DNA from 4 places in the Klebsiella sp. M041 genome. Region 2 is predicted to be linked to each of the others. Evidence: predicted binding sites of a transcription regulator. Region 2 holds the regulator's gene; each other region holds the start of a gene.
What was found. Region 2 encodes CRP, which controls carbon source genes, mostly activating them, when cyclic AMP is high. Its sites were predicted from a motif close to ATGTGANNNNNNTCACAT; they were not measured.

Region 1: a site for CRP is predicted at 1,441-1,458, ahead of AC6CWS_RS20715 (6-phosphofructokinase). Genes of this name have one in related genera too.
Region 3: a site for CRP is predicted at 1,656-1,673, ahead of epd (erythrose-4-phosphate dehydrogenase). Genes of this name have one in related genera too.
Region 4: a site for CRP is predicted at 815-832, ahead of glpT (glycerol-3-phosphate transporter). Genes of this name have one in related genera too.

Annotation. Positions count from the first base shown of each region.
Region 1 is NZ_JCAXWU010000017.1:69,024-71,227, forward strand. Features, by position in the region: gene AC6CWS_RS20705 (PTS sugar transporter subunit IIC) at 1-11, opposite strand, end outside; gene AC6CWS_RS20710 (PTS sugar transporter subunit IIB) at 4-318, opposite strand; gene AC6CWS_RS20715 (6-phosphofructokinase) at 330-1,310, opposite strand; gene AC6CWS_RS20720 (YdgH/BhsA/McbA-like domain containing protein) at 1,700-1,912, opposite strand; gene fdhD (formate dehydrogenase accessory sulfurtransferase FdhD) at 2,041-2,204, opposite strand, start outside.
Region 2 is NZ_JCAXWU010000016.1:14,224-16,427, reverse strand. Features, by position in the region: gene AC6CWS_RS20015 (YccS/YhfK family putative transporter) at 1-482, opposite strand, end outside; gene crp (cAMP-activated global transcriptional regulator CRP) at 534-1,166, opposite strand; gene AC6CWS_RS20005 (OsmC family protein) at 1,473-1,877, shown strand; gene AC6CWS_RS20000 (phosphoribulokinase) at 1,933-2,204, opposite strand, start outside.
Region 3 is NZ_JCAXWU010000012.1:65,313-67,516, forward strand. Features, by position in the region: gene pgk (phosphoglycerate kinase) at 1-394, opposite strand, end outside; gene epd (erythrose-4-phosphate dehydrogenase) at 434-1,462, opposite strand; gene tkt (transketolase) at 1,847-2,204, opposite strand, start outside.
Region 4 is NZ_JCAXWU010000001.1:269,923-272,126, forward strand. Features, by position in the region: gene glpA (anaerobic glycerol-3-phosphate dehydrogenase subunit A) at 1-719, opposite strand, end outside; gene glpT (glycerol-3-phosphate transporter) at 992-2,204, shown strand, end outside.

The DNA.
Region 1 (2,204 bases), on a different contig from region 2:
AAGCTATTCATAATCAGCCACCTTCAGATGACGTTCTTTTAAGAATGCGACGATTTTGGTTTCAATTTCCTCTTTATCCGTAAGTTTATTGAGCACCACGACGCGTTTAATTTCCTCTTCAGTGGCATCGGCGGTTAAGATGTCGGCAAAGGTTTTTTGCGTCAAAATCATATCCGATTTAAAGGCTCCGGCTTCGGATACGGTGGTGTGTTCAATATGAGCGGGAATTTCCAGCTTTTTTAAAACTGCCTTCGCCGTCATTTCAATGGCAAAGCTTGAACCGAGGCCGCAGCCACATACGCATAAAATTTTCAGCATGGAGGGTCTCCTCAAATAATATTGAGTTGCTTGGCAAGTTTATAATGATGTCCTTCAGTATCGACCAGACGTTTTTTCATACTGACTAAATCAATCGGAATAGGTTTATTACTGGAATTAATTATTATGGCTTTATTTTTCATACCTGACTGAATACAGCGAACCACCTCACTGGCCATAATGGTGCCCTGATAAATCTCTTCACAGGTCGGTTCACCGCTGCGTAAGCCATAGCCGACAATCGTTTTACGGATACGGACGCCAATTTGCGGTTCCAGCTGTTTGATCATGGTATCAATCGCTCCCTGAAAGCCGGGAGAGTACTCTTTGGTGTAGCCTTCTGAGCAGAGGATAACGACGCTGTTCTGCATGCTCAGCTTCCGGGTAATCCGTTCCGCAAGCATGGCCAGCGGCATCTGCGCCTCCGGGATCAGGGCAATATCCGCATTGCATTTAATGGCGGACTGTAACGTTAGTTCTCCACAATAACCTCCTAATATCTCAACCATAAAAACCCGCCCCGGCAGCGCTCTTCCGGTATTTCTTAAACGGGAGACTTCTTTAATAATCTGCTCGCAGGCCGTGGAAAAACCAATCGTATAATCACTGCCATACACATCATTATCGATAGTCATTCCCACGCCAAAGCAATTAATATCAAATTCACTTAGGGTATTGAGAAACTGCAGGCTGCCATCCCCCCCGGCCATAATAAGCACATCAATACGCAACGATTTAAGTTTTTTAGCAATCATTTCATATTCGCTGCGCTGCAGTTTGCGACTGGTGCGTCCGGAGGTAATGATCGGCACAGCGGTAATAGAGAAATCAACCAGATCGCGCCACGCGATATCCTGATGATTTTTCTCCAGCAGGCCAGGAATACCGCCATTAAACAGGGTGATCTCGGCATCAGCCTGCCTGGCAATCTGGAATATAAAATTATTCATTCCCGAAACATCCCCGCCGCTAATAACGATGCCAATTTTCATGACGCTTCCTCGCTCATTTGCCTGACGACATTTTTCCCTGACTGCAAGACTTCTATTTGCAATGGAGATCACATAATGCGTATTAAATTAGGTCCGTGAATAGTTGACAGGAGTGATATCACGCTTATTTTTGTGATAAACATCTCATTAAAAGAGAGTGATCTTCATCGCTTTCTGGTTTTAATATCTTTATATTTCATAGCGTTAAAACATCGAGATATTCAGCATTGAAGATGTTTCATTTGCGGTAATAATGGGGATTTAAGAAAAGAACGGAAACGTGAGTACTGCCACATTTTTTTCGCGGCGGTGGGAAATAGTGGCTGTTTTTTGCCAAAGCGGAAACAAAAAAAGCGCCCTGAGGCGCTCTTTCGACAGTAACGTTACGCTTATTTGTTCAGTTCCGCAGTCATATGCACGCGGTTGCCGGTAAACGCTTCGGTAATTTTGTAAGACGAAGCGCCTGCTGCCTGGGCCTGTGCGGCGATTTTCGCTTCCGCGCCGTCCATCGTTGTCGCGGTAGCGGTGACGGTTTCAGCAGCGAAGGAAGCAAAAGAGGCGGCCATAGCGATTACTGCGACAAAAGTTTTGATGCTTTTCATGAGATAAACCCTTTCATTTAGTTGTTTAGATAAGGCGTTGTGCCTTGATGTGTTAAATAGTAGCCCGCACATCACCAAACAAAAAGCGGAAGGATTTGCTGTCATTGTTCAAATTTACTGATCAACTTTTAACCCGCATTCAAACGCTGCGGGTGGGTGTAGATCGTCGCCCTGCCCGGCTTGCAAAAGCCCACCAGCGTCAGGTTGCAGCGCTCGGCGACTTCCACCGCTAAGGTAGTAGCTGCTGATACCGCGAACAGGATCTCGACGCCGCACATCGCGGCTTTCTGCA
Region 2 (2,204 bases):
AGCGGCTGTTCGCGCCACAGCCAGAACCAGAACCAGTTAAACACGCCGTACCATAGCGTGCCGAAGGCGTAGATCAACAGCGGCTCCCAGACGGGCATATTGCCCGCCAGGCTCAGGGTAAAGATGGCGGCGATCAGCGACGCGGGCAGCAGGCGCGCGTGCAGCGAACTGATTTCCGCGGTGACGCCGAGCAATAGCGCCAGGCCGCTGAGAATAAGCGGCAAAGGTATGGTCTGGGCGAGCAGCAGCTGCACCACCAGGCTGCATCCGGCAAACAGACAGCCGCCGATAATCAGACGCTTAAAAAAGCGCTTATGCGGAGTGTCGAGACCGGCGATGTTGCAGCAGGCGGGAACTAAGGAAAACAGGAGCCCCTGCTGGAGATGGCCGAGCAGAAGACCGATGGCCACAGGCAGACACAGCACCAGCGTTTGCCGCAGTGCATAGTTGACTTCCGGGTGGTAAATCAGCCTGCGCCACATGAGGGAAAAACAAAAACGGCGTACTGCAGGAGCAATACGCCGCTTAGCAACTTAACGGGTGCCGTAGACGACGATAGTTTTACCGTGGGCGGAAATCAGGTTCTGATCTTCCAGCATTTTCAAAATACGGCCAACGGTTTCACGAGAGCAGCCGACGATCTGACCAATTTCCTGACGGGTAATTTTAATTTGCATACCGTCCGGGTGGGTCATGGCATCGGGTTGCTTCGCCAGGTTCAGCAGCGTCTGGGCGATACGGCCCGTCACGTCGAGGAAGGCGAGGTTGCCCACTTTCTCAGACGTCACCTGCAGACGGCGAGCCATTTGCGAAGAGAGACGCATCAGAATGTCCGGGTTCACCTGGATCAGCTGACGGAATTTCTTATAAGAGATCTCGGCCACTTCACATGCGGTTTTCGCCCGTACCCAGGCGCTACGCTCCTGACCCTCTTCAAACAGGCCTAATTCACCGATGAAATCGCCCTGGTTGAGGTAGGAGAGGATCATCTCTTTACCTTCTTCATCCTTGATGAGTACAGCCACGGAGCCTTTAACGATGTAGTACAGCGTTTCTGCTTTCTCACCCTGGTGGATCAGCGTGCTCTTTGATGGGTACTTATGAATGTGGCAATGAGACAAGAACCATTCAAGGGTAGGGTCTGTTTGCGGTTTGCCAAGCACCATGCGCGGTTATCCTCTGTTATAAGCTATCTCCGGGCGCCGACACTACACGGCGTCCGGGCATGCAATCGTATTGTTTCCCTATACCTGGGAAGCTGGCTGATGATTTTTCGACAGCCTGTAATGTGAACTCCTCTGCATACATGCAGTACATCAATGTATTACTGTAGCATCCAGACTGTTTTAGCATAGCTTTCGCCGCATGTCTCCTGGTGTCTCGCTTCAGCATGACGCAGGTCGCCTTCCGTTGCGAGAATTGTTATGTGCGCGTAATCTGACAGGAATATTGCGATACTGGAGTTAAATTTTATGCAAGCGCGTGTGAAATGGGTTGAAGGGTTAACCTTTATCGGGGAGTCCGCGTCAGGACACCAGATTCTGATGGATGGCAACTCCGGAGATAAGGCGCCCAGCCCGATGGAGATGGTGCTGATGGCGGCGGGCGGTTGCAGTGCGATCGATGTGGTCTCCATTTTGCAAAAAGGTCGTCACGACGTGACCAACTGCGAAGTGAAGCTGACCTCTGAGCGTCGGGAAGAGGCGCCGCGCCTGTTCACGCATATTAATCTGCACTTTATCGTCACCGGTAAGGCGCTGAAAGATGCCGCAGTCTCCCGCGCGGTGGATCTGTCGGCAGAGAAATACTGCTCGGTGGCGCTGATGCTGGAAAAAGCGGTGAAGATCACCCACTCCTATGAAGTGATCGAGGCGTAGTCTTCGCCTGCTGATGTGAATGATCTCAACCCCGGCCTGGCCGGGGTTTTTTCTGTTAGCCGATCTTTCGGCCTTCCATCAGACGCTCGACCAGCGGCGCCATAATAAGCTCCATCGCCAGCCCCATTTTACCGCCCGGCACCACCAGGGTGTTCATGTGCGAAATAAACGAGCCCTGTAGCATCGCCAGCAGCCAGGGGAAGTCGATGTTCTGCAGATTGCGGAAATGGATCACCACAAAGCTCTCGTCCAGAGAGGGGATCGCTTTCGCGGCAAACGGGTTGGAGGTGTCCACCGTCGGCACGCGCTGGAAGTTGATGTGGGTGC
Region 3 (2,204 bases), on a different contig from region 2:
GCGCGGCGTATTTTTTGGACAGCGCTTCGTCGTCTTTTTTCTCGCCTTTGTTGAAGCGAACGTTTTCCAGCACCACCAGCTCGCCGGCAGCGACTTCCACGCCGTCCAGGTAGTCTTTAACCAGACGTACCGGGCTGGACAGTTTGTCTTTCAGGTAATTAACAACCGGCAGCAGAGAGAATTCTTCGTTGTACTCGCCTTCGGTCGGACGACCCAGGTGAGAAGTAACCATGACTTTCGCGCCCTGCTTCAGCGCCAGTTCAATGGTCGGCAGAGATGCACGGATACGTGCGTCGCTGGTTACTTTCCCGTCTTTAACTGGTACGTTCAGATCCGCACGGATAAAAACGCGTTTACCAGCCAGATCCAGATCGGTCATCTTAATTACAGACATGGTGAATCCTCTCGTTGATTCATAAAGTTTTGTCGACGTTTACGCGTCGAACCTGAAACCAATAGCCGCCATCGCTAACGTCGTGTCGAGCATTCGGTTAGCAAAGCCCCATTCGTTATCGCACCAGACCAGCGTTTTGATCAGATGCGCGCCACTGACCCGGGTTTGCGTGCCATCGACGATGGCGCTGTGCGGATCGTGGTTAAAATCTGTTGAGACCAACGGTAATTCCGTATAGTCAACTATACCATGAAATGCACCTTGTGCTGCTTTTTGCAGCAACTGGTTGACTTCACATGCTTTTACCGGTTTTTTGACCGTCACGCTCAGGTCAATTGCCGTCACGTTTATCGTCGGCACCCGCACGGCAATCGCTTCAAAACGGTCATTAAACTGCGGGAAAATACGGGTGATCCCTGCCGCCAGTTTGGTATCCACCGGAATGATCGACTGGCTGGCCGCTCGGGTACGCCGGAGATCCGGATGGTAGGCGTCAATCACCTGCTGGTCATGCATCGCCGAGTGAATGGTGGTGACGGTGCCGGACTCGATGCCATAGGCATCATCTAACAGTTTAATGATCGGAATAATGCAGTTGGTGGTGCAGGAGGCGTTGGAGACAATGCGATGCTCGGCGCGGAGTTCATCCTGATTGACGCCGTACACCACCGTCGCGTCGAGGTCGTTGCCGCCGGGATGGGAGAAGAGCACTTTCTTCGCCCCAGCCTGCAGGTGCGCCTCACCGTGTTCACGGCTCCCGTAAACGCCGGTGCAGTCGAGCACCACGTCTACCGCCAGCTCGCGCCAGGGCAGCGCCGCAATGGTCGGCTCGTGCAGCAGACGGATGGCATCATCGCCAACAAACAGCTGCTCGCGCTCCTGACGAACATCCCAGGCGAAACGGCCATGGCTGGTGTCATATTTCAACAAATGCGCGATGCCCGCAGCATCCGCCAGCTCATTGATAGCCACCACGGTGATTTCCGCACGGCGCCCGGATTCATATAGCGCACGAACCACGTTGCGTCCAATACGACCGAAGCCATTAATCGCGATGCGAATGGTCATAGATCTCCTGCAAGGCTGTCCCTGTTATGAGGTGGCTGACAGAGTAATCCAGCTACGCTCTGAGGGAAACCTTACCAGCTGCAAACTGCGACTGATTGATTAATTGTCGAACATTTAAACGACTGAAACGCTTCAGCTAGAATAAGCCAAACGAGGAATAAAAGGAATGTTTGTCCAGCGCAATAAACCAGCTATATGACTCACATCACATTTTCGCTGGAATAATTTACAACCGTATTACATGGTTCAGGAATAGCGGATACAAAAAGCCGGGTGGCGAGGTAAAAGCAAAACGGTAACCCATGGGTTACCGTTTTTGGCGTTTGCACCCTTTCCTGTGGGAGAGGGTTGGGGGGCGGGCATCAGCCCGCACCGTAACCGCAATTACAGCAGCGCTTTCGCTTTAGCGACCACGTTGTCGACGGTGAAGCCGAACTCTTCGAACAGCTGCTCAGCCGGCGCAGACTCACCGAAGGTGGTCATGCCAACGATCGCCCCGTTCAGGCCAACGTATTTGAACCAGTAATCAGCAATACCCGCTTCCACGGCAACGCGCGCGGTCACGGCTTTCGGCAGTACGGATTCACGGTAGGCCGCATCCTGCTTGTCGAACGCGTCGGTGGACGGCATGGAGACCACGCGCGCCTTCACGCCTTCGGCGGTCAGTTTGTCCCACGCGGCCACCGCCAGCTCCACTTCGGAACCGGTGGCGATGAAGATCAGCTCCGGCTGGCCGGCGCAA
Region 4 (2,204 bases), on a different contig from region 2:
TTGTTAATCCGGTGGTCAAGGATCAACAGCGATCCCTTCGCCGGGAACATGGTGATGCGCAGGTCGGCATATTCCGCAATGCGCTGCCCCCAGATCCCGGCGGCATTGACCACTACCCCGGCGTACAGAGCGCGGGTCTGGTGAAGCTGACGATCGTATACCTGGACGCCACAGACGCGGTCGCCCTGGCGCAGCAGGCCTGTCACTTCGCAGCCGGTGAGGATCTGCGCGCCGTGTTCGCGGGCGTCGAGCATATTGGCCGCGGTGAGGCGAAACGGGTCAATGGTGCCATCCGGGACCTGCACCGCCCCCAGCAGCGTCGGGTTGACGGCGGGCTCGCGGCGCAGCGCCTCCTGCGCAGAAAGCGGCGTGGCCTCTATGCCAGCCTGCTGGCAGGCGGCGATAAAGGTCTGCTGCCAGGCCAGATCGTCTTCAGGCAGGGTAATGAACAGACCGCCGGCCGGTTCGATACAGTGACGGGCGATGCGGCGCAGGATGCGGTTCTCATTGATGCATTCGCGGGCGGATTCGTTGTCGGTCACCGCATAGCGGGCGCCGCTGTGCAACAGCCCATGATTACGGCCGGTGGCCCCGGTGGCGATATCATGGCGCTCAATGAGCACTGTGCGTAATCCGCGTCGGGCGCAGTCGCGGGCGATGCCGGCGCCGGTTGCTCCGCCGCCGATGATGATGACCTCGCTATCAAGACGTCCCGTCATCTTCAGCTCCTCTGCTTTCGTTTACCGCCATTTAGCCACAATCAATAAGGTTATTGTTTGATTTCGAGCATATTCGCGCGTTATTTGAGCGCATTATGTGATTTTGTGCTCACATTGGAACCTTTTGTCATATTTCTGTAACAAATTGTGCGATGTTTCACAGTATCAGCTCTACGTATTGCCTACCATCGCGGCCAGATTCGAAGTTGGTGATTAATCTGGGATTGTTGTCGTGACGTCAGTAAAAAACAGCAAGGGCCACGGAGGCTGATATGTTAAGTATTTTTAAACCCGCCGCGCATAAAGCGCGTTTGCCAGCCGCGGAGATCGACCCGCTCTATCGTCGGTTACGCTGGCAGATTTTTATCGGCATCTTCTTTGGTTATGCCGCTTACTATCTGGTTCGTAAGAACTTTGCCCTGGCGATGCCCTATCTTATCGAGCAAGGTTTCTCCCGCGGCGATCTCGGTTTCGCCCTTTCCGGCATCTCCATTGCCTACGGATTTTCGAAATTCATCATGGGATCGGTCTCTGACCGTTCGAATCCGCGCATTTTCCTGCCGGCGGGGCTGATCCTCGCCGCGCTGGTGATGCTGGTGATGGGCTTCGTACCGTGGGCCACCTCGAGCATCATGATCATGTTCGTGCTGCTGTTCCTCTGCGGCTGGTTCCAGGGGATGGGCTGGCCGCCGTGCGGCCGTACCATGGTCCACTGGTGGTCGCAGAAAGAGCGCGGCGGAATTGTTTCAGTGTGGAACTGCGCGCATAACGTCGGCGGGGGGATTCCGCCGCTGCTGTTCCTGTTGGGTATGGCCTGGTTTAACGACTGGCATGCGGCGCTCTATATGCCGGCTTTCGGCGCTATTCTGCTGGCGATTTTCGCCTTCGCGATGATGCGCGATACGCCGCAATCCTGCGGCCTGCCGCCGATCGAAGAGTATAAAAACGACTACCCGGACGATTACAGCGAAGAGCATGAACAAGAGCTGACGGCGAAGCAGATCTTTATGCAGTACATTCTGCCGAACAAGCTGCTGTGGTACATCGCGGTCGCCAACGTCTTCGTTTATCTGCTGCGCTACGGCATTCTCGACTGGTCGCCGACCTACCTGAAAGAGGTGAAGCACTTCGCGCTGGATAAATCCTCCTGGGCCTACTTCCTGTACGAGTACGCGGGGATCCCGGGCACCCTGCTGTGCGGCTGGATGTCGGATAAAGTGTTTAAAGGCAACCGCGGCGCCACCGGCGTGTTCTTTATGACCCTGGTGACCATCGCCACCGTCGTGTACTGGCTGAACCCGCCGGGTAACCCGGGCGTCGATATGGCCTGTATGATTATTATCGGCTTCCTGATCTACGGCCCGGTGATGCTGATTGGTCTGCATGCGCTGGAGCTGGCGCCGAAGAAAGCCGCCGGCACCGCCGCAGGCTTCACCGGCCTGTTCGGTTACCTCGGCGGTTCCGTGGCCGCGAGCGCCATCGTCG